Regions from separate parts of the Streptomyces sp. AMJ-169 genome, predicted to be linked through region 2. Evidence: riboswitches for the same ligand, from Rfam matches in the RefSeq annotation. Region 2 holds a riboswitch; the other holds the start of a gene.
What was found. A riboswitch is a leader RNA that binds a small molecule or an ion and turns the genes downstream of it on or off. The one in region 2 is predicted to bind glycine.
Positions count from the first base shown of each region.

Region 1 (10,404 bases), on a different contig from region 2:
TATGCGGCGCGTTCCGCAGCGGATTGTCCTCGGCGGGCCATTCCCCGCCGGCCACCTTCTCGATCTCCCCCCGAATGGCGATCATCGCCGCGCAGAACCGGTCCAGTTCGGCGAGATCCTCGGACTCGGTCGGCTCGATCATCAGCGTCCCCGCGACCGGGAACGACATGGTCGGCGCGTGGAACCCGTAATCGATGAGCCGCTTGGCGACATCGTCGACGGACACCCCTGTCGATTTGGTCAACGGCCGCAGATCGATGATGCATTCGTGCGCGACCAGCCCGCCGGGCCCGGTGTACAGCACGGGATAGTGCGGCTCAAGCCGCTTGGCGATGTAATTCGCGGACAGCACCGCGACCTGAGTCGCCCGCTTCAGCCCTTCCCCGCCCATGAGCCGCACATAGGCCCAGGAAATGGGCAGAATCCCGGCGGACCCCCAAGGCGCGGCGGAAATAGGCCCGACCCCGGTCTCAGGACCGGCCTCGCTCTGCAAAGGATGGTTGGGCAGATAAGGCGCCAGATGCGCCCGCACCGCCACCGGACCGACACCCGGACCGCCGCCCCCGTGCGGAATGCAGAACGTCTTGTGCAGATTCAGATGCGAGACGTCCCCGCCGAACTGCCCCGGCTTGGCCAGCCCGACCAGAGCGTTGAGATTCGCCCCGTCGACATAGACCTGCCCGCCGGCCTCGTGCACCAGCCCGCAGATCTCCCCGACATGCTCCTCGAACACCCCGTGCGTCGACGGATAAGTGATCATCAGCACCGCCAATTCATCACGGTACTGCGCGATCTTCCCCCGCAGATCTTCAGCGTCGACCTCCCCGTCCTCGGAGGTCTTCACGACGACGACCTTCATCCCGGCCATCACCGCACTCGCCGCATTGGTCCCGTGCGCGGACGACGGAATAAGACAGACGGTCCGCTGTACGTCCCCATTGGCCCGGTGATATCCGCGGACGGCGAGCAGCCCCGCCAATTCCCCCTGCGATCCGGCATTGGGCTGCAAGGACACCTTGTCGTACCCGGTGACCTCGGCCAGCCGCTCCTCCAGCTCGCGGATCAGCGTGAGATAGCCCTGCGCCTGCTCGATCGGCGCGAAGGGGTGCATCTCCCCGAACTCCGGCCAGGTGACCGGTTCCATCTCGGTCGTCGCGTTCAGTTTCATCGTGCACGACCCGAGCGGAATCATTCCCCGGTCGAGCGCGTAATCCCGGTCCGCGAGTCTGCGCAGATACCGCAGCATGGCCGTCTCGGACCGGTGCTGGCGGAACACGGGATGCGTGAGAATCTCATCGCCGCGCAGCAGTCCGGAGGGCAGTCCGTCGGCGGCACCGGAATCCAGCGCGTCGACGTCCCCGGACACCCCGAACGCCGCCCAGACGACGCCCAGTTGCTCCCGGGTGGTCGTCTCGTCACAGGCGACGGAGACATGGTCGGCGTCGACGAGCCGTACGTTGACCCCGCCGTCCCGCGCGGCGGCGACGACGCGCTCGGCCCCGCCCGGCACCCGGACGGTCAGCGTGTCGAAGTAGTCCGCGTGCACGATCTCGACGCCCCCGGCCCGCAGCCCGGCGGCCAGCACATCGGCGTACCGGTGCACCTTCCGGGCGATCCCCCGCAGCCCCTCGGGCCCGTGATAGACGGCGTACATACCGGCCATCACGGCCAGCAGCACCTGCGCCGTGCAGATGTTGCTGGTCGCCTTCTCGCGCCGGATGTGCTGCTCGCGCGTCTGCAACGCGAGCCGGTAAGCGCGGTTCCCGTCCGCGTCGACGGAGACCCCGACCAGCCGCCCCGGCAGACTCCGCGCGAACTTCTCCCGCACGGCCATGTAGCCGGCGTGCGGCCCGCCGAACCCCATCGGCACCCCGAACCGCTGCGTGGTCCCGACCGCGATGTCCGCCCCGAGCTCCCCGGGCGACACCAGCAGCGTCAGCGCGAGCAGATCGGCGGCGACGGTCACCAGCGCCCCCAGCTCATGCGCCCGCTCGATAACCGCCCGGACGTCCCGTACGGCGCCGGAGGCCCCCGGGTACTGGATCAGCACCCCGTTGATCTCCCGCCCGGCGAGCTCGGCCGGAATGCCGTCGCCCAGATCGGCGACGACGACCTCGACACCGGTCGGCTCGGCCCGCGTACGGATGACCTCGATGGTCTGCGGCAGCGCGTCGGCGTCGACGAGGAAGAGGCCCTTCTTGTTCCGCCCCATCCGCAGCGACAGCGCCATCGCCTCGGCGGCGGCCGTCCCCTCGTCCAGCAGCGAGGCCCCCGAGGTCGGCAGCCCGGTCAGCTCCGCGACCATCGTCTGGAAGTTCAGCAGCGCCTCCAGCCGGCCCTGCGAGATCTCCGGCTGGTAGGGCGTGTAGGCGGTGTACCAGGCCGGGTTCTCCAGCACGTTGCGCAGGATCACGGGCGGCGTGAACGTGCCGTGGTAGCCGAGCCCGATCATCGATCCGAGGACCTGGTTGCGGCCGGCCAGCGCCCGCAGCTCGGCGAGCACCTCGGCCTCGGTGCGCGCGTCGGGCAGGCCGAGCGCGGCGACGTTCTTGATGGCGTCCGGCACGGCGGCGGCCGTCAGCTCGTCGAGCGAGCCGAAGCCGACCTGCGCGAGCATCTTCGCCTGGGCCTCCCGGTCGGGCCCGATATGGCGCCGCTCGAAGGGCACACCCTGTTCCAGGGCGGCGAGCGGGGTACGAGAAGTCATGGCGGAGGCCTCCTGGTCGTCACGACCTGCGAAGGGGCACCACGGCTACGGGGTGCCCGGACGGGGCCTCCCCCTCTGTCATCGCGACCTGAGAGCTTCACCGGCGGCCCGAAGACCCCCGGCTTGCACCGTCGGTGAGAGCGGACGCCGCAGGCACCCGCTCTGCTTTCCAGAGTGACCTCGTCCGCGCGGTACGTGTGCCTGAGAGATTCCGGGGAGGAGTTGCTCCTTCGGCGCCCCCGGAAACTCCCGGAGGACTCTCCCGCGCGGGGTCGACAGCCACCGCCAAGATTACCAGCGAGGTCAACAGCCCGATCTTCGAGTGGCCCCCAAGCCCATTGTGCTTTTTCGTAGTCCTTACGACCCCCGTACTTCCTACGACCCCCTGTACTCCCCCACGACCCCCGAGGAACCCATCGCGAGCAGCGGGAGGGCCCATGCAGACCGACATCGACCCGCGCAACCTGATCGGCCGCAAGGCGTACGACCGCAACGGTGCGAAGATCGGCACCATCGACGAGGTCTACCTGGACGACGCCACCGGCACCCCCGAGTGGGCCGCCATAAGGACAGGCCTCTTCACCCGGGACGCCTTCGTCCCCCTGGAGCCCAGCGAACTGGTCGAGGGCACCCTCAAGGTCCCCTACGACCGCTCCCTCATCAAGGACGCCCCCGACTTCGGCGTCGGCCGCCACCTCTCCCCCGACCAGGAGCTCCAGCTCTACCACCACTACGGCCTGGACACGGTGGCCCCGACCCCGCCGGAGGACCGGGGTTTCGGCAACGTGGCGGGCCGCGACGAACCCACCCTCTGACAGCGGCGACCCCACCCCCCTGAAGCCGACCTGACGGCCCGCTGCCGAGGCCCGCCTCACGCGGACACCCCGCCCGGCATCAGCGGCAGCGGCTCCGCCGGTTCCAGCTCGGGGTCGTCGGACCGGAACGTCCGCACCCGCCCCGGCCCCGCGTCCTGCGGCGTCTCGAAGCGGACCGTCACCCGGCCGAGCCCGCTGCCCTGCACCCACCCGTTCCCGAACCCGGCGTGCCGCACATCGTGCCCGGGCCGCCACAGCCGCTCGGCGGGCACGGGCTCGGCCGCCTCGGCGACCTCCGCCGGCGCCTCCTCGGCCTCCTCCTTCAGCTCCCCCGCCGCCTGCGCGAACAGATCCTCCTGAGTGAAGTCGGCGAGCCCCGACACCCCGACCCCGAGCAGCCGCACACCCCCGGTGGTGTCCACGGAGTCCAGCAGCCGCCCCGCCGCCTCCCGGACGACCGCCGGGTCGTCGGTGGGCCCGCGCAGCGTCTCGGACCGGGTCAGCGTCGAGAAGTCGTAGCGCCGCACCTTCAGCACGATCGTCCGCCCCGACAGACCGGCCCCGCGCAGCCGTCGTACGCAGCGGTCGGCGAGGCGCTGGACCTCGACGCCCACGCGGACGCGGTCGTGGATGTCGACGTCGTAGGTGTCCTCCACGGACACCGACTTGGTCTCGCGTTCGGCGACGACGGGGCGGTCGTCGCGGGCGAGGGCCATGGCGTACAGGCCGTGGCCGTGGGCCTTGCCGAGGAGGCGGACCAGTTCGTCCTCACCGGCCCCGGCGATCTCCTCGACCGTCGTGATCCCCGCCCGGCGCAGATGGTCACCGGTCGCCGGGCCCACCCCGGGCAGCGTCCGCACCGCCATCGGCCCGAGCAGCGCCCGCTCGGTACCGGGCTCGATCAGCACCAGCCCGTCGGGCTTGGCCTGCTCGGAGGCGATCTTCGCGATCATCTTGGAGGCGGCGAGCCCCACCGACCCCGTCAGCCCCGTCACCGCCCGTATGTCGGCGCGCAGCCGCTCCCCCGTCGCCCGCGCGCTCCCGGCGTCCGAGGCCGCCCCGCCGGCCTCCAGGTCCACGAACGCCTCGTCCAGGCTCAGCGGCTCCACCAAGGGCGACAGCTCCCGCAGCAGCCCCATGACCTGCTCGCTGATCGACCGGTAGATCCCGAACCTGGGGTACAGATAGGCCGCGTTGGGCGCGAGCCTGCGCGCCTGCCCCATCGGCATCGCCGACCGCACCCCGAACACCCGGGCCTCGTACGACGCCGTCGACACCACCCCGCGCGGCCCGAGGCCGCCCACGATCACCGCTTTCCCGCGCAGGCTCGGCTTGGAGGCCTGCTCCACCGAGGCGAAGAAGGCATCCATGTCGAGGTGCAGGACCGTGGGCGCGTTTCTCACATCTCCGATGCTGCACCACGGCACTGACAACGGCCCCGAACACCCGCCCGAACCGCGGCGGAGATTGTCCGGAAACCGGTCAGACCGCCCGGCCCCTGCGCCGCGCCAGCTCGTCCGCCGGATTGGGCCCGACCAGCGTCTCCCCGGTGTCGACCCGCTCCCCGTGCAGCTGCGACAGCGCGCTCTCGACGTCCCGCCACACCACGCCGACGGCGATCCCGAAGACCCCCTGCCCGCCCTGGAGCAGCGCGTGGACCTCGTCCGGCGAGGTGCACTCGTAGACGGTCGCGCCGTCGCTCATCAGCGTCATCCGCTCCAGGTCCGCGAAGCCGCGCTCGCGCAGATGGTGCACGGCGCCGCGGATGTTCTGGAGCGAGACCCCGGTGTCCAGGAACCGCTTGACGATCTTCAGGACGACGACGTCCCGGAAGCTGTACAGCCGCTGCGTCCCCGACCCGTAGGCGGGCCGTACGCTCGGCTCGACGAGCCCCGTACGGGCCCAGTAGTCCAATTGGCGGTAGGTGATCCCGGCCGCCGCGCACGCCGTGGGCCCGCGGTAACCGATCTCCTCGTCCCCCTCGGCCGCCGTCCCCCCGCCGCTCGGCACGACCGCCGGGCGCTGAGGGGCGAGATCGGCCGCGCTGCCGTGAAGCCGGTACGGGCCGCTTCCCCCGAATCCGTGTCCGGGGGCACCCCCAGCCGTACCGTCGCCGCTGCTTCTCACGCCGACCTCCGTCCTTGACCTGCCTTCCCGACGGTAGGCAGTCACCAGGGGCGCGTCAACGATCGCCGCACTCGCCACGCCGGGTGATAATCGCCCTGGGAGTGGTTTCCTTCGCCCCACCGCGGGGAAAGGCTAGCCGAATGCGCTGAGCCGAGCCCGTACGACGCTCCCTGAGCCCCTGGCATGTGCCCCGGATCAAGACATCCCCGGGGCCCGCCGCCGCGCCGCTACTGGCTGCTGGTGCCGAAGTCCTCGGGCGAGATCTGGTCGAGGAACTCGCGGAACTTCTCCACCTCGTCCTCCTGCTCGTCCGGGATGGCGATCCCCGCGTCGTCGAGCACCGTGTCGCTGCCGTAGATCGGCGTGCCGGTGCGCAGGGCCAGCGCTATGGCGTCGGACGGGCGGGCGCTGACCTCGACGCCGCTGGCGAAGACCAGTTCGGCGTAGAAGACGCCCTCCCGCAGGTCCGTGATGCGTACTTCGGTCAGCTCCTGGCCGACGGCTTCCAGCACGTCCTTGAACAGGTCGTGGGTCAGCGGCCGGGCGGGGGCCATCCCCTGCTGGGCGAAGGCGATCGCCGTCGCTTCTCCCGGCCCGATCCAGATGGGGAGGTAGCGGTCGCCTCCCACTTCACGCAGGAGCACGATCGGCTGGTTGGAGGGCATTTCGACCCGGACACCTACGACATCGAGCTCATTCACACAGCAACCCTAGGCCGTGCCCGGGACGTTTGGGTAGTCGGGCCCGGATCGGCGGTCCGATCCGCCGTGGGCGAACGACCCTCTTGAGCAGCAGCGGCCCCTCAGGGCAGCCGTACCCCGAGAGCCGTCTGGACCAGCGCGGAGTGCAGCCGGACCGTGAGCGAGGCCAGCTCCTTCGCACGGGCCTCCGCGTGGGCCCTGGTCTGCGGATTGCGGTGGCGCCGCAGCGGGGCGACGATCTGGTCGACGAGGCCGGCCTCCCGGTCCGCCGCCGCCTTCATCACCCTCAGGTGGCGCGGCTCGATGCCGAACCGGCCGAGCTCGGCGATCAGCTCGGCGACGGTGGCCGCCTCGGCGTCGTACACGCCCTCCCCGACCGGGGTGAGCAGGCCGTACGACTCCCACTCGGTGAGTTCGCGTTCCTCGATGCCGGCCGCGGCCAGGAGTGCGGCGCGGCCGATGCGGGCGGCGGTGGGGGTACTCGCGAGGTCGGGGGCGGGTTCTCCGTCCCGCTGCCTGCCCACGGTCGGCAGGGGGACGGCCTCGCCGCGCTCCAGGGCCTCCAGGTGCTCCCGGATGACCTTCAGCGGCAGATAGTGGTCCCGTTGCAGCCGCAGGATCCTGGCGAGGCGCTCCACGTCCTCGGGGCTGAACTTGCGGTATCCGGACGGGGTCCGCTGCGGTTCGACGAGCCCCTCGGACTCCAGGAAGCGGATCTTGGAGATCGTGACTTCGGGGAACTCGTCGCGCAGCAGGTTCAGCACGGTGCCGATGCTCATCGGCCCGCCGTCCGCGGCGGCGGTGCCGTGTCCGGCACCGCCCCTCGGTGTTCTCAGCATGGACCTTCCCTGGGGATCCCCCCGGACGAGTCCGGGGCCGGTCAGTAGCCTTGCTGGCTCGCGTAGAAGACCAGGCGGTACTTGCCGATCTGCACCTCGTCCCCGTTCGCCAGCGGGACCTCGTCGATCCGCTCGCGGTTGACGTAGGTGCCGTTCAGGCTGCCGACGTCGCCGACCTTGAACGAGCCGTCCTGGTTCCTGCGGAACTCCACGTGCCGGCGCGAGACCGTCACGTCGTCCAGGAAGATGTCGCTCTGCGGGTGCCGGCCGGCCGTCGTCAGGTCGCCGTCCAGGAGGAAGCGGCTGCCCGAGTTGGGGCCGCGGCGCACCACCAGCAGGGCCGAGCCCAGCGGCAGCGCGTCCACCGCGGCCTGCGCCTCCGGCGACAGCGCCGGCAGCTGCGTCTGGCCGGTGACCTCGGAGTCGTACGCCTCAAGGCCCGAGATCGAGATCGTGGACGTCGTCTCCGACGCGCGCTCGGGCGTCAGGCCCGGGCGCAGCGGGGCGCCGCAGTTGGAACAGAAGCGGCTGTTCTCCGCGTTGCGGTTACCGCACCTCGAACACACCAGGGCCGACACAGGAGAAAACCCTCCACCCGTACTTGAGGTTGACGGTTGCCCGAAACCTATGTCGCCGGGCTGGGCGGGGTCAACAGACGCCGCGCTCTGGCCACCCGGAATGTCACCCCCAGCCACCTGGTCACGGAAGAGCGGGCGCTGGCCTTCCTCACCGGGCTGTGCGCGATGGCGGGCGGTCGCGTTCTCGCCCGCCTCTCCTCGCGCGCTCTTGCCGAACAACTTCGCAAACAACTTCACGGGCGATTCCCCTTGACCGAAACAGACCCGCCCGTGGGGCAGGACGAACCCTGACTCAATAGACCGGCCGACCCGGACACCTTCACAACGTCCGTATCCACCAGACAGTTTCCACCACCGACCACCCGATCGGTGCGCCGACCCCCCGCAACCTCATGCCCCTGACCGACGGCCCCCATGCACCCCCGGTTCACCGGGACGACGACCGAGCGTAGTCAGGCTGCTTCGCCGCCCGCAAGGCGTCCACGACGATCTTGTCCGACCGCTCCACGGTGACCGTGGCCTGCTCCTTCTCCAGCGTCTGCACCACACCCCCGGGGATGTTGAGCGCCGGCTCCAGATCCTCGGGCTTGCCGATGACCTGGAAACGATACGGAGTACGGATCTTGTTCCCGTCCACGCTCACCCCGCCGTCGCCGTCCGTGAAGTACGTCCCGGCGACGACGCGTACGCCGTTCACCTGGATCGCCTCCGCGCCGGCCGCGCGCAGCTCCTGGATCGCGTCGAGCAGCATGTCCGCCTCGACCGTCTTCTTCGTGTCGTCGATCGTCATCGTGATACCCGGCCCCTGGGCCGCCACCGTGCCCGCGAGGATGCCGAGTTGCCTCTCCTTCTCGATCGTCTGCTTACGGGCCTCCTCCGCCTGGTCGGAGCTGTTCTCCAACTCCTGACGCTGCTTGTCGAGGCCGGTCTTCTCGTCCTCTAGACGCTGGCTGCGGTCGTCCAGTTCATCGAGGATGCGCACCAGGTCCTCCTGGCGCGCCCCGCGCAACGCGTTCCCGCTGTCGCTGTTGGAGGCGACCTGCACCGCGAGCCCGAACCCGAGCCCGAACAGCAGCAGCGCGACGATGAGCTGGGCCCGCGTCACACGCGGCGGCCACAGCCCCTGCACGAGCCTCTGACGGCCCGTCGGAACGGGCTCGGCAAAACCTTCCGCCGACTCCCCCGCGGGCTGTGACACGACTTCCTCGGGCAGCGCCTTGCGCAGCCTGTGCTCCTGGTCACTCATCGGCGCTCACGCCCGGAAGACGTGCCGGCGGATCGCCGCGGCGTTCGAGAAGATCCGGATACCGAGGACCACCACGACACCCGTCGACAGCTGCGCGCCCACGCCCAGCTTGTCGCCCAGGAACACGATCAGCGCGGCCACCACCACGTTCGACAGGAACGACACCACGAAGACCTTGTCGTCGAAGATGCCGTCGAGCATGGCCCGCAGCCCCCCGAAGACCGCGTCCAGCGCCGCCACCACGGCGATCGGCAGATACGGCTCGACGACCACAGGAACCTCGGGCCGGACCAACAGCCCGGCCACGACGCCCACGACGAGGCCCAGTACGGCGATCACGATGTGCCTTTCTCAGTCTTCTCGCTGCCCGGCCGCGCGGTCCGCACGATCACGCTCGGCGCGGCGGGCAACTGGAGGTCCTTCTCCGTGGAGATGGCCGTGCGGATGCCGTAGTTCTCCTGGAGCGCGTTCAAGTACAGCCCGTCGGCGCCGTTCTGGAACCGGGTGCTCAGCGCCGCCCCGTCCCCTACCGCCAGGATCGTGTACGGCGGCACCAGCGGCTTGTTGTCGACCAGTATCGCCTCGCCGGCCGCGCGGATCGCCGAAAGCGCCGTCAGCCGCTGCCCGTTGATCGAGACGGCCTCCGCGCCGGCCGCCCACAGGCCGTTGACGACCCGCTGGAGGTCCCGGTCGCGCAGCCGCCCGGTGTCGGAGAAGTCGGCCGTCTCGCGCGGGTTGCCGTTGCCGCCCGTGGTGGCCGCCTTCGCGTCGTCCACGACCAGCTTCACCCCGGGGCCGTGCACGGCGACCGCGCCCGACAGGACACCCACGAGGTCGGCCTGGCCGCTGCCCCCGCTGTGCTCCAGCGCCTGCCGCTGGCGCGCGCTGACGTCGTCGCGCAGGGTGTCCACGGTCTTCTCCAGCTTGTCGGCCGCCGCGGTCTCCTTGTCGATCCGGTCGATCAGCTCCTGGCGCTCCTTGGCGATCGCCGGGGCCGTCACCCTCGCCTGCGCGGCGCCCACGGTCACGACGAGCGCCGCGAGCACCAGCCCGCCGGCAAGACCCAGCTTCGCCCGCAGCGTCCTCGGCAGCCCTCCGCCGCCCTCGGCCCGCTTGCGCGCGGCGGCCTCCGCGTAGCCCTCGTCGAGGCTGTGGTCCATGACATTGGTGAGCAGCGACATCGACGCGTCCGGGCGGGACGCGCGCGCGGGCGTGCTCCGAACGGGGGGCTGCTGCGGCATGCCGCACATCGTCGCACGTCGCGGCCACTACCTCCGAACGGCCCCACCGGCGTGGGCAATGTAAGGGGCGCCCGCAATGGCAGACGCCCCTTACAACGGCAACCCGCGCGCGGGGCGGGCGACTTCAGCTCCGGCCGGGGACGGTTCCAG
Region 1 is NZ_JBVLTJ010000009.1:3,741-14,144, reverse strand. Features, by position in the region: gene gcvP (aminomethyl-transferring glycine dehydrogenase) at 1-2,707, opposite strand, end outside; glycine riboswitch at 2,887-2,982, opposite strand; gene ACYUD3_RS22300 (PRC-barrel domain-containing protein) at 3,145-3,522, shown strand; gene ACYUD3_RS22295 (DNA polymerase IV) at 3,579-4,925, opposite strand; gene ACYUD3_RS22290 (MerR family transcriptional regulator) at 5,005-5,649, opposite strand; gene ACYUD3_RS22285 (bifunctional nuclease family protein) at 5,877-6,350, opposite strand; gene ftsR (transcriptional regulator FtsR) at 6,452-7,189, opposite strand; gene ACYUD3_RS22275 (FHA domain-containing protein) at 7,231-8,112, opposite strand; gene ACYUD3_RS22270 (DUF881 domain-containing protein) at 8,195-9,013, opposite strand; gene ACYUD3_RS22265 (small basic family protein) at 9,020-9,352, opposite strand; gene ACYUD3_RS22260 (DUF881 domain-containing protein) at 9,349-10,194, opposite strand.
Region 1: another riboswitch for glycine. It lies ahead of gcvP (aminomethyl-transferring glycine dehydrogenase); the one in region 2 lies ahead of gcvT (glycine cleavage system aminomethyltransferase GcvT).

Region 2 (10,404 bases):
GGACGTTCACGCCGGCCGCGCGGGCGTCCGGCGCCGTCAGCCGCTCGGCGAGCAGGCGCGCACCCTCCACCGTACGCCGCTGCCGCTCCTTGAAGTCCTCCGAGGCCGCGACCTTGAAGGAGACCGCCTTCGCGGCGATCACGTGCTCCAGCGGGCCGCCCTGGAAGCCGGGGAAGACCGAGGAGTTCAGCTTCTTCGCGAACTCCTGCTTGGCGAGGATGATCCCGCCGCGCGGTCCGCCGAGCGTCTTGTGCGTCGTGGAGGTCACGATGTGCGAGTGCTCCACCGGGTTCGGGTGCAGCCCCGCCGCCACCAGGCCCGCGAAGTGCGCCATGTCGACCCACAGGTACGCGTCCACCGCGTCCGCGATCCGCCGGAACTCCGCGAAGTCCAGCTGCCGCGGGTACGCCGACCAGCCCGCGATGATCACCTTCGGCCGGTGCTCGCGCGCCAGCTTCTCCAGCTCCTCCATGTCGACCAGACCGGTCTTTGCCGAGACGTGGTAGGCGACGACGTTGAACTGCTTGCCGGAGAAGTTCAGCCGCATCCCGTGCGTGAGGTGACCGCCGTGCGCGAGGTCCAGGCCGAGGATCGTGTCCCCGGGCTGGGCCAGCGCGAACAGCGCCGCCTGGTTCGCGGACGCGCCCGAGTGCGGCTGGACGTTCGCGTACTCGGCGCCGAACAGCTCCTTCAGCCGGTCGATCGCGATCTGCTCGGCCACGTCGACGTGCTCGCAGCCGCCGTAGTAGCGGCGCCCCGGGTAGCCCTCGGCGTACTTGTTGGTCAGGACCGACCCCTGCGCCTCCATCACCGCGAGCGGAGCGAAGTTCTCCGACGCGATCATCTCCAGGGTCGACTGCTGCCGGCCCAGCTCCGCGTCGACCGCGGCGGCGATCTCCGGGTCCAGCTCGTGCAGGGAGGTGTTCAGGACAGACATGGGTACGACTCCTCAGCCGGTGGTGGTGAAAGCGGTGTACTCATCGGCGGACAGCAGGTCGCCGGGCTCGTCCGCGAGCCGCACCTTGAACAGCCAACCGCCGTCGAAAGGCTCGGAGTTGACCAGCGACGGGTCCTCGACGACATCCGGGTTGACGGCCGTGACCGTACCCGTGACCGGCGCGAACAGATCGCTCACCGACTTCGTCGACTCCAGCTCGCCGCAGGACTCGCCCGCGGTGATCTCGGCGCCGACCTCGGGGAGCTGGACGAAGACGACGTCGCCGAGCGCGTTCGCCGCGTGCTCGGTGATCCCGACCGTCGCCACGCCGTCCTCGACGGCCGACAGCCACTCGTGTTCCTTGCTGTAGCGCAGCTGCTGGGGGTTGCTCATGGCGTGAATTCTCCTGTACGGGCGGGACTGCTGGTGAATGGGGGACTGTAAAGGGCACGTGTGACCTGCGACGCGGCCCGCGAAGCTGAAAGAACTACCGCTCCCGCGTGTAGAACGGCAGCGCGACCACCTCGTACGGCTCGTGGCTGCCCCGGATGTCCACGCCCACCCCCGCCGTCCCCGGCGCGGCGTGCGCGGCGTCGACGTACGCCATCGCGACCGGCTTGCCCAGGGTGGGGGAGGGGGCGCCGGAGGTGACCTCGCCGATCACCTCGCCGGCGGCGACGACCGGGTACCCGGCGCGCGGGACGCGGCGGCCCTCGGCGATCAGGCCGACGAGGACCCGGGGCGGAGCCTGCGCCGCCCGTGCGGAAGCCGCGAGCAGCGCCTCCCGGCCCACGAAGTCGCCCTCCTTCCCGAACTTCACGACCCGCCCGAGCCCGGCGTCGAAGGGCGTCAGGGACGTCGACAGCTCATGGCCGTACAGCGGCATGCCCGCCTCCAGGCGCAGGGTGTCGCGGCAGGAGAGGCCGCAGGGGACCAGGCCGGCCGCCGCGCCCTCGGCCGTCAGCGCCTGCCACAGCTTCTCCGCGTCCGCCGGGGCGACGAAGAGTTCGAAGCCGTCCTCGCCGGTGTAGCCGGTGCGCGCGATCAGCGCCGCCGCCCCGGCGACCGTCCCGGGCAGCCCCGCGTAGTACTTCAGCCCGGCCAGGTCCGCGTCGGTGAGCGCCTGGACGATCCCCTGCGCCGCCGGGCCCTGCACGGCGAGCAGCGCGTACGCGTCCCGGTCGTCGCGGACCTCGGCGTCGTAGCCGGCCGCCCGCTCGGTCAGCGCGTCCAGGACCACCTGGGCGTTGGAGGCGTTGGCGACGACCATGAACTCGGTCTCGGCGAGGCGGTAGACGATCAGGTCGTCCAGGATGCCCCCGTCGGCGCGGCAGATCATCGTGTAGCGGGCCCGGCCCGCCTTCACCGCGGCGAGGTCGCCGACGAGTGCGTAGTTCAGCAGCTCGGCCGCCTGCGGTCCGGTGACCGTGATCTCGCCCATGTGCGAGAGGTCGAAGAGGCCGGCCCGGGTGCGCACGGCGTGGTGTTCGTCACGTTCCGAGGCGTAGCGCAGCGGCATGTCCCAGCCGGCGAAGTCGGTCATGGTCGCGCCGAGCGAGCGGTGCAGGGCGTCGAGCGCGGTGTGGCGGGGCGTGGAACTGCTCATGGAACGGTGTCTCCCAGGACGTACGGCGAGGGCGGGCTTCCGGCAGGGGAACCCCGGTGGACGGAGAAAACCCTTGGAAGGTCTCCTCCCCATCTGTCATCGGAACCTGAGAGGTTCGCCGCGAGCCGCGCGGAGGGATCCGCACAGGTCAGGGCTTGCACCTTGGGTGGGACCCCCGCACGTCGCGGCGGTCCGCTTTTCAGATGTGCCTCGCCCGCGCGGTAACGGTGCCTGAGAGATTCAAGGGAGGGACTTGCTCCTTCGGCGCCCCACCGGATGGGGACTCTCCCGCGCGGATTCGAACGGCCTGTATGCAGTTGACGCGGTCATCATCGCACGCCACCCCCGCCCCGCGGCAGGCCACATCTGTAACCGGGCTGTGCCGATCCGCGCATCACCTCGCGATACACCGGGCATTACCTTCTCTTTACTGTCTATGGGGAGACCCTTAGCCAAGGGGCTGCTCCGATGGGGAGGACGATCACGGTGAACAGGACCACGGCGTACGCGGCGGGCACGGCCCTCGCGGTGCCCACGCAGCCCACCCGGCCGGCCCAGGAGGCCTGCGCCCCCGCCCCCGCCGTCCGCGATCTGCGCGAGCGCGCCGGCCGCAGCCCGCACGCCCTCCTCTTCGGCCCCCGCGACCTCGTCGTCGTCACCGGCCTGCCCGGCAGCGGCAAGTCCACGCTGATGCGGCGCGCGGTGAAGGGCGTGGCCGTCGACTCCCAGGACACCAGGGACCGCTGGGCCGCGCGGCTGCCGGCCGCGCTGCCGTACGCCGTCTACCGGCCGCTGGTCAGGCTCGCCCACTACGCGGGGCTGTACCGCGCGCTGCGCTCGGGCGAGGGGGTCGTCGTCCATGACTGCGGGACCCAGTCGTGGGTGCGGTCCTGGCTGGCGCGCGAGGCGAAACGCAAGGGGGGCCGGCTGCATCTGCTCCTGCTGGACGTCACCCCGGGCACGGCACTTGAAGGCCAGCGGGAGCGGGGGCGGGGTGTCTCGCGCTACGCGTTCCTGCGCCACCGGCACGCGGCGGCCCGGCTGATCCGCGCGGCGGAGCGGGGGAACCTCCCCGAGGGCTGCGCCGCGGCGGTGCTGCTGGACCGGGCTTCGGCGGACGCCTTGAGGAGGATCGCGTTCACAGGCTGACGTCCCCTTAAACTTCGACCTTCAGCAGAAGTTTCCAGCAGGCGGTAGACGAGATGGACTTCCCGGCGGAACTCCCGGCCGACTTCCCGGCCCAGACACACCCCTATGCGCACGGCGGCTGGCCGGGCAACGAGCTGGAGGAGGTGCTGTCGGCCTCCCTCGGCGTCCCGTCGGCGGGCGCCCGCATCCTGGAGGTGCTCGGCCGCAGCTTCGTCTGGGTCCCGCTGCCCAACGGCGGCGGCCCCCGCACCGGCCCCCTGGACCTGCCCACGATGGACATCGGCGGCCAGACCTACGTCCCCGTCTTCACCTCCGAGGAACAGTTCCGCCAGGTCACCGGCTCGCACATGGCGTATACGATCGCCCCGGCCGTCGAGTTCGCCCGGGGCCTGCCCCCGCAGGCGGGCATCGCCCTCAACCCCGACGGCGTCGTCGGCGTCCCCCTCCCCCCGGAGGCCGTCGCCGAGCTGTGCCGCTCCGGGCGCACGGCGCTGGACGGGACGGCGACGGGCGCGCGGGTGCGGCTCTTCGAACCGGACTGGCAGGACGACCCCGTCGACTTCCTCGCCGAGGCGGCCCGCGAGTTCGCCGCGACCGGCGTCGTCCTCAGCGCCCGCCGCTGCCTCGCCGCGATAGAGACGACGCGGCCCGTGATGTTCGTCGGCGTCGAACTCTCCCAGTGGGAGGGCGAGTTGAGGGAACGGCCGCTGGACGCGCTGGGCCGGGCGCTCGGGCGGGTGCCGGTGCCGTGGGCGGTGAACCTGATCCTGCTGGACGTGGCGCAGGACCCGGTGGGGGAGTGGATGCGGGCGAACGTGCGGCCCTTCTACAGCTAGGGCCGCTTAAGCTTGACCCGCACAGCCAACTGAAAAACGCGGGCCAACTCCAATGAAGGGGCGGTAAAGACGTGAGCGTGAGCGGCACCGCTGCGACCGGCCAGGTCGAGCACATGCTGCGCCAGGTCACGCCCGGGCGCTACGACGCCTACGAGGCACTCCTCCGCGCCCTCGCCACCCCCGCCACCGGCCAGATCTGGATGCTCCTGTGGCACGGCCAGGCCGGCTCCCCGGACGCCCAGTACGGCTCGATGGAGGTCGAGGGCCAGGGGTACGCGCCCGCCGTCACCTCCGCCCAGGAGCTCTCCGCGAGCGGCTGGAACCGCAGTTACGAGGTCGTCGACGCCCTCGACGTGGCCCGCGCCCTCTACCCCGACCACCACGGCCTGTGGCTCAACCCGCACGCCCCGGGCGGCGGCGTCGGCGTCCCCTGGGCCGACCTGCGCCGCATCGCCCACGGCCTCGACCGCCAGCCCGCCGGACCCCTGCGGCTGGCCGAACCGGCCGTGGACATCCCGCACTTCTACGCCCTGCTGAGCCAGAACGCCCACCGCACCCCGGCGGTCCGCGCCCTGCGCCGCGCCTGGGTCCAGCCCGCGCTGGGCGCGCCGTACCTCTCCATCGGCCTCGATGTGTACGACACCTCGCCGCCGTCCGTGGACGCGGTACGCGCGATGATGCAGCAGTCCATCGGCGCGGTCCCCGAGGGCCTGCCCGTCTCGACGGTCACGATGACCGACGAGTACGACCCCGTGGTGCTGTGGATGCGCGGCAACGCCCGCCCGTTCTACGACCGCGAGGCGCACGCCGCCCAGCCGCCGCAGTCCCCGGCCGCCGGATACGGCTATCCGGCCGCCCCCAGCGGATACTGACGGTCCGTCAGTCCCAACTCGCGTAACACACGCGTCACTTGCGTTTCACAAGATCTGCGCGCGTAGAGACGCCGGGTAAGTCCCACTAGTACCGGCCTTTTCCCAACTTGCCCCCGTCCGGCGGGCGTTACCCGCTGTTCGGATAGCGGAACCCGGCCGTCGGCATCACGGTTGCGCATACTTTCCCCGCCAGCTCTGGCGCGTGATCACAACGGCATTGAAGACTCGCCTCTCAAAGAAGGCAGGAGGGGTCTGATCACAGTGACCGCACCGATCGAGACCACCGGAGGAGCGGCGGGCGCAGAGCCCGAGACCGTGCTCGTCGGGGTCAAGAAGAGCCAGATCGAAGGGCGTTCGCTCAGCCAGATCGCCTGGACCCGGTTCAAGCGGGACAAGGTGGCCGTCGCGGGCGGGGTCGTCGTCGCCCTGCTCGTGCTGATGGCGGTCCTCGCCAAGCCGATCGAGAAGGTCTTCGGGCTCGACCCGGACAAGTTCAACCAGGACCTCCTCGACCCGGCGATGCAGGCGCCCAAGGGCGGCTGGGGCGGCATGAGCTGGGCCCATCCGCTGGGCGTCGACCCGACGTTCGGCCGGGATCTGCTCGCCCGTGTGATCGACGGCTCCTGGGTCTCCCTGCTGGTGGCCGGCGGCGCCACCGTGCTGTCCGTCGTCATCGGCACCGTCCTCGGTGTGATCGCCGGGTACTACGGCGGCTGGGTCGACAGCGTGATCAGCCGGCTGATGGACACCTTCCTCGCCTTCCCGCTGCTGCTGTTCGCCATCGCCATCTCCGCCTCCGTGCAGGACGGCTTCTTCGGACTGAACGGGCTCACGCTCCGCATCTGCGTGCTGATCTTCGTGATCGGCTTCTTCAGCTGGCCCTACATCGGCCGTATCGTGCGCGCCCAGACCCTGACCTTGCGGGGGCGGGAGTTCGTGGAGGCCGCGCACAGCCTCGGAGCGCGCGGGCCGTACATCCTCTTCCGGGAGCTGCTGCCCAACCTCGTCGCCCCGATCCTCGTCTACTCGACGCTGATCATCCCGACGAACATCCTCTTCGAGGCCTCGCTGAGCTTCCTCGGCGTGGGCATCGCACCGCCGCAGTCCTCCTGGGGCGGGATGCTCAGCGACGCCGTGAACTTCTACGCGGCCGATCCGCAGTACATGTTCGTGCCCGGACTGGCGATCTTCATCACCGTCCTGGCGTTCAACCTGCTGGGTGACGGGCTGCGCGACGCGCTCGACCCTCGCAGCAAGTGATCCGCATCGATGGAGGGGGCTTTCCTCAGGTGAAGACGAGAAGGGTGACCGCGAGTCTGGCGTCGGTCGTGGCGCTGGCGCTCGGCGCGAGCGCGTGCGGCGGTGGCGGTGGCGGCGGTACGACGGCCAAGGGCAAGCAGAACGAGGCACTGACCTCCGTGGTCAACGCGTCGGACAAGAAGGGGGGCACCCTCAGCTTCGAGCACTCCGACGTCGCCGACTCCCTGGACCCGGGCAACACGTACTACGGCTGGGTGCAGAACTTCTCCCGCCTGTACGGCCGTACGCTCACGACGTTCAAGCCCGCCGCCGGCAAGGACGGCCTCACGGTCGTCCCCGACCTCGCCGAGTCGCTGGGCGTGCCGAGCGCCGACGCGAAGACGTGGACGTACAAGCTGCGGGCCGGCGTGAAGTTCCAGGACGGGACGACGGTCACCTCCAAGGACGTCAAGTACGCCATCGAGCGCTCCAACTTCGCGCCCGACGTGCTCTCCAACGGGCCGACGTACTTCAAGACGTACCTCGACGGCGGCGACAAGTACCAGGGCCCCTACAAGGACAAGTCCCCGGGCGGCCTCTCCTCCATCGAGACGCCGGACGACCGGACCATCGTCTTCAAGCTGAAGCAGCCCTTCGCCGACTTCGACTACCTGGCGACCTTCTCGCAGACCGCGCCGGTGCCGCAGGCCAAGGACGACGGCGCCAAGTACGTGCAGCACATGGTCTCCTCGGGCCCCTACCAGTTCTCCTCCTACGAGGAGGGCCGCAGCGCCACCCTCGTGCGCAACCCGCAGTGGGACGCGAAGACGGACCCGATCCGCAAGGCCCTGCCGGACAAGATCACGATCAAGTTCAAGGTGAACGCGATCACGATCGACAACGACCTGCTCGCCGACAAGATCACCGCCGACGCGGGCGGCACCGGCGTCCAGGGCGCCACCCAGCCGAAGGTGCTGAGCGGCAAGAACCTCCAGCAGACGGACAGTTCCTACGCGGGCGCCACCCAGTGGATCGCGCTGAACCAGAACGTCGCCCCGTTCGACAACATCCACTGCCGCAAGGCCGTGCAGTACGCCATCGACAAGCAGTCCATCCTGGACGCCATCGGCGGCTCCCCCAAGGGTGACGTGGCCTCCACGCTGCTGCCGCCCTCGGTCAACGGCTACACCAAGTTCGACGAGTACGCGACGGCCGGCAACAAGGGCGACGCCACCAAGGCCAAGACCGAGCTGACCGCCTGCGGCAAGCCGAACGGCTTCAACACCATCCTCACCGCCCGCTCCGACCGGCCCGCCGAGGTCGCGCAGGCCACGGCCGTCCAGGCGGCGCTGAAGAAGGTGGGCATCAACGTCGAGATCCGGCAGTTCCCGGCCGGCAAGTACTTCTCGAACTTCGCGGGCGTCCCGTCCTACGTCCACGAGCAGAAGCTCGGCATGCTCTCCATGGCGTGGGGCGCCGACTGGCCGACCGGCTTCGGCTTCCTCGACCAGGTCGTCAGCGGCCACTCCATCAAGCCCTCCGGCGGCAACAACCTGGCGGAGCTGAACGACCCGAAGATCAACGCGGCGCTGTCCGCGGCGATCGCCAACACCGACGCCGCCGCCCGCACCAAGGCGTGGGGCGACATCGACAAGATGGTCATGGACACCGCCACGGCCGTCCCGACCGTCTACCGCAAGAACCTGCTCTACCGGCCGGCGTCCGCGACCAACGTCACGGTCACCCAGGCGTACCTGGGCATGTACGACTACCTGCTGCTCAGCTCCTCCAAATAACGCCCTAGGCGTTAAAGGCCGTATCCCTTTGAAAGGCAGGTGAAGGCTCCGGGCGGGCCCGTGGACATCCCGCAGGCCCGCCCGGAGCCGGACAGCTGTGGCTGCGTACATCATCCGACGCGTCTTCGGCGCTTTGGTACTGCTGCTGGTGGTCAGCGCAGTCACCTACGCGATCTTCTTCCTCGTTCCCCGGCTCGGCGGACAGACGGCCGATCAGCTGGCCACCCAGTACGTGGGCAAGGACGCCAACCCCGACTCGGTCGCCGCGATCAAGAAGAACCTGGGCTTCGACCAGCCCATCTACGTGCAGTACTGGCACTTCGTCAAAGGCCTGTTCGTCGGCGCGGACTACAAGTTCGGCCCCGACGCCACCCGCTGCGACGCCCCCTGCTTCGGCTACTCCTTCAAGAGCCACGTCGAGGTCTGGCCCCAGCTGACCGAGCGCATCCCGGTCTCCTTCTCGCTCGCCGTCGGCGCCTCCGTGCTCTGGGTGGTCTTCGGTGTCACCACCGGCGTGATCTCCGCGCTGCGCAAGGGCACCCCGGTCGACCGCATCTCCATGTTCATCGCGCTCGCCGGCGTCTCCCTCCCGATCTTCTTCACCGGTCAGGTACTGAACGCGCTGTTCGTCTACCAAGTTCCCATCTGGAGCTCGATCGACTACGTGCCGTTCACCCAGAACCCCGCGGAATGGGCCTGGCACCTGCTGCTGCCCTGGGTCTCCCTCGCCTTCCTCTTCTCCGCCCTCTACGCACGGCTCACCCGGGCGGGCATGCTGGAGACCATGGGCGAGGACTACATCCGCACCGCCCGCGCCAAGGGCCTGAAGGAGAGCACGGTCGTCACCAGGCACGGCCTGCGCGCCGCGCTCACCCCGATCGTCACGATCTTCGGCATGGACTTCGGCACCCTGGTCGGCACCGCCGTCCTCACCGAGACCGTCTTCTCCCTCCAGGGCATCGGCGCCTACTCGGTGCAGTCCATCCGGGACAACGACCTGCCCATCGTCATGGGCGTCACCCTGGTCGCCGCGTTCTTCATCGTCTTCTGCAATCTCGTCGTCGACCTGGTGTACGCCGCCATCGACCCCCGGGTGAGGTACTCGTGAGCAAGCCGACCCCTGTGCAGCCCTCGGAAGAGGCGTTCCTCTCGGTCCGCGACCTGCGCATCCACTTCGACACCGACGACGGCCTGGTCAGGTCCGTCGACGGGGTCAGCTTCGACGTCCGGCGCGGCAGGACCCTCGGCATCGTCGGCGAGTCCGGCTCCGGCAAGTCCGTCACCTCCCTCGGCGTCATGGGCCTGCACCGCGCCTCCCCCAACGCCAAGGTCAGCGGCGAGGTCTGGCTCGACGGGCAGGAGCTGATCGGCGCCGACCCCGACGAGGTACGGCGGCTGCGCGGCCGGAAGATGGCGATGATCTTCCAGGACCCGCTCTCCGCGATGCACCCGTACTACACGGTCGGCCAGCAGATCGTCGAGGCGTACCGGGTCCACCACGAGGTCACCAAGAAGGTGGCCCGGGCGCGCGCCGTCGAGATGCTCGACCGGGTCGGCATCCCCGAGCCCGGCAAGCGCGTCGACGGCTACCCGCACGAGTTCTCCGGCGGTATGCGCCAGCGCGCGATGATCGCGATGGCCCTGGTCAACAACCCCGAACTGCTCATCGCCGACGAGCCGACCACGGCCCTCGACGTCACGGTGCAGGCCCAGATCCTGGACCTCATCCGCGACCTCCAGAAGGAGTTCGGCTCGGCCGTCATCATGATCACCCACGACCTCGGGGTGGTCGCCGAGATGGCCGACGACCTGCTGGTCATGTACGGCGGCCGGTGCGTCGAGCGCGGCCCCGCCGAGACCGTCTTCGACGCCCCCCGCCACCCCTACACCTGGGGCCTGCTGGGCTCGATGCCGCGCCTGGACCGCGACGACACCGACCGGCTCATCCCGATCAAGGGCGCCCCGCCCT
Region 2 is NZ_JBVLTJ010000011.1:173,288-183,691, forward strand. Features, by position in the region: gene glyA (serine hydroxymethyltransferase) at 1-937, opposite strand, end outside; gene gcvH (glycine cleavage system protein GcvH) at 950-1,330, opposite strand; gene gcvT (glycine cleavage system aminomethyltransferase GcvT) at 1,425-2,543, opposite strand; glycine riboswitch at 2,627-2,752, opposite strand; glycine riboswitch at 2,753-2,844, opposite strand; gene ACYUD3_RS26400 (AAA family ATPase) at 3,030-3,692, shown strand; gene ACYUD3_RS26405 (enhanced serine sensitivity protein SseB) at 3,746-4,528, shown strand; gene ACYUD3_RS26410 (enhanced serine sensitivity protein SseB C-terminal domain-containing protein) at 4,600-5,400, shown strand; gene ACYUD3_RS26415 (ABC transporter permease) at 5,662-6,660, shown strand; gene ACYUD3_RS26420 (ABC transporter substrate-binding protein) at 6,690-8,435, shown strand; gene ACYUD3_RS26425 (ABC transporter permease) at 8,533-9,543, shown strand; gene ACYUD3_RS26430 (ABC transporter ATP-binding protein) at 9,540-10,404, shown strand, end outside.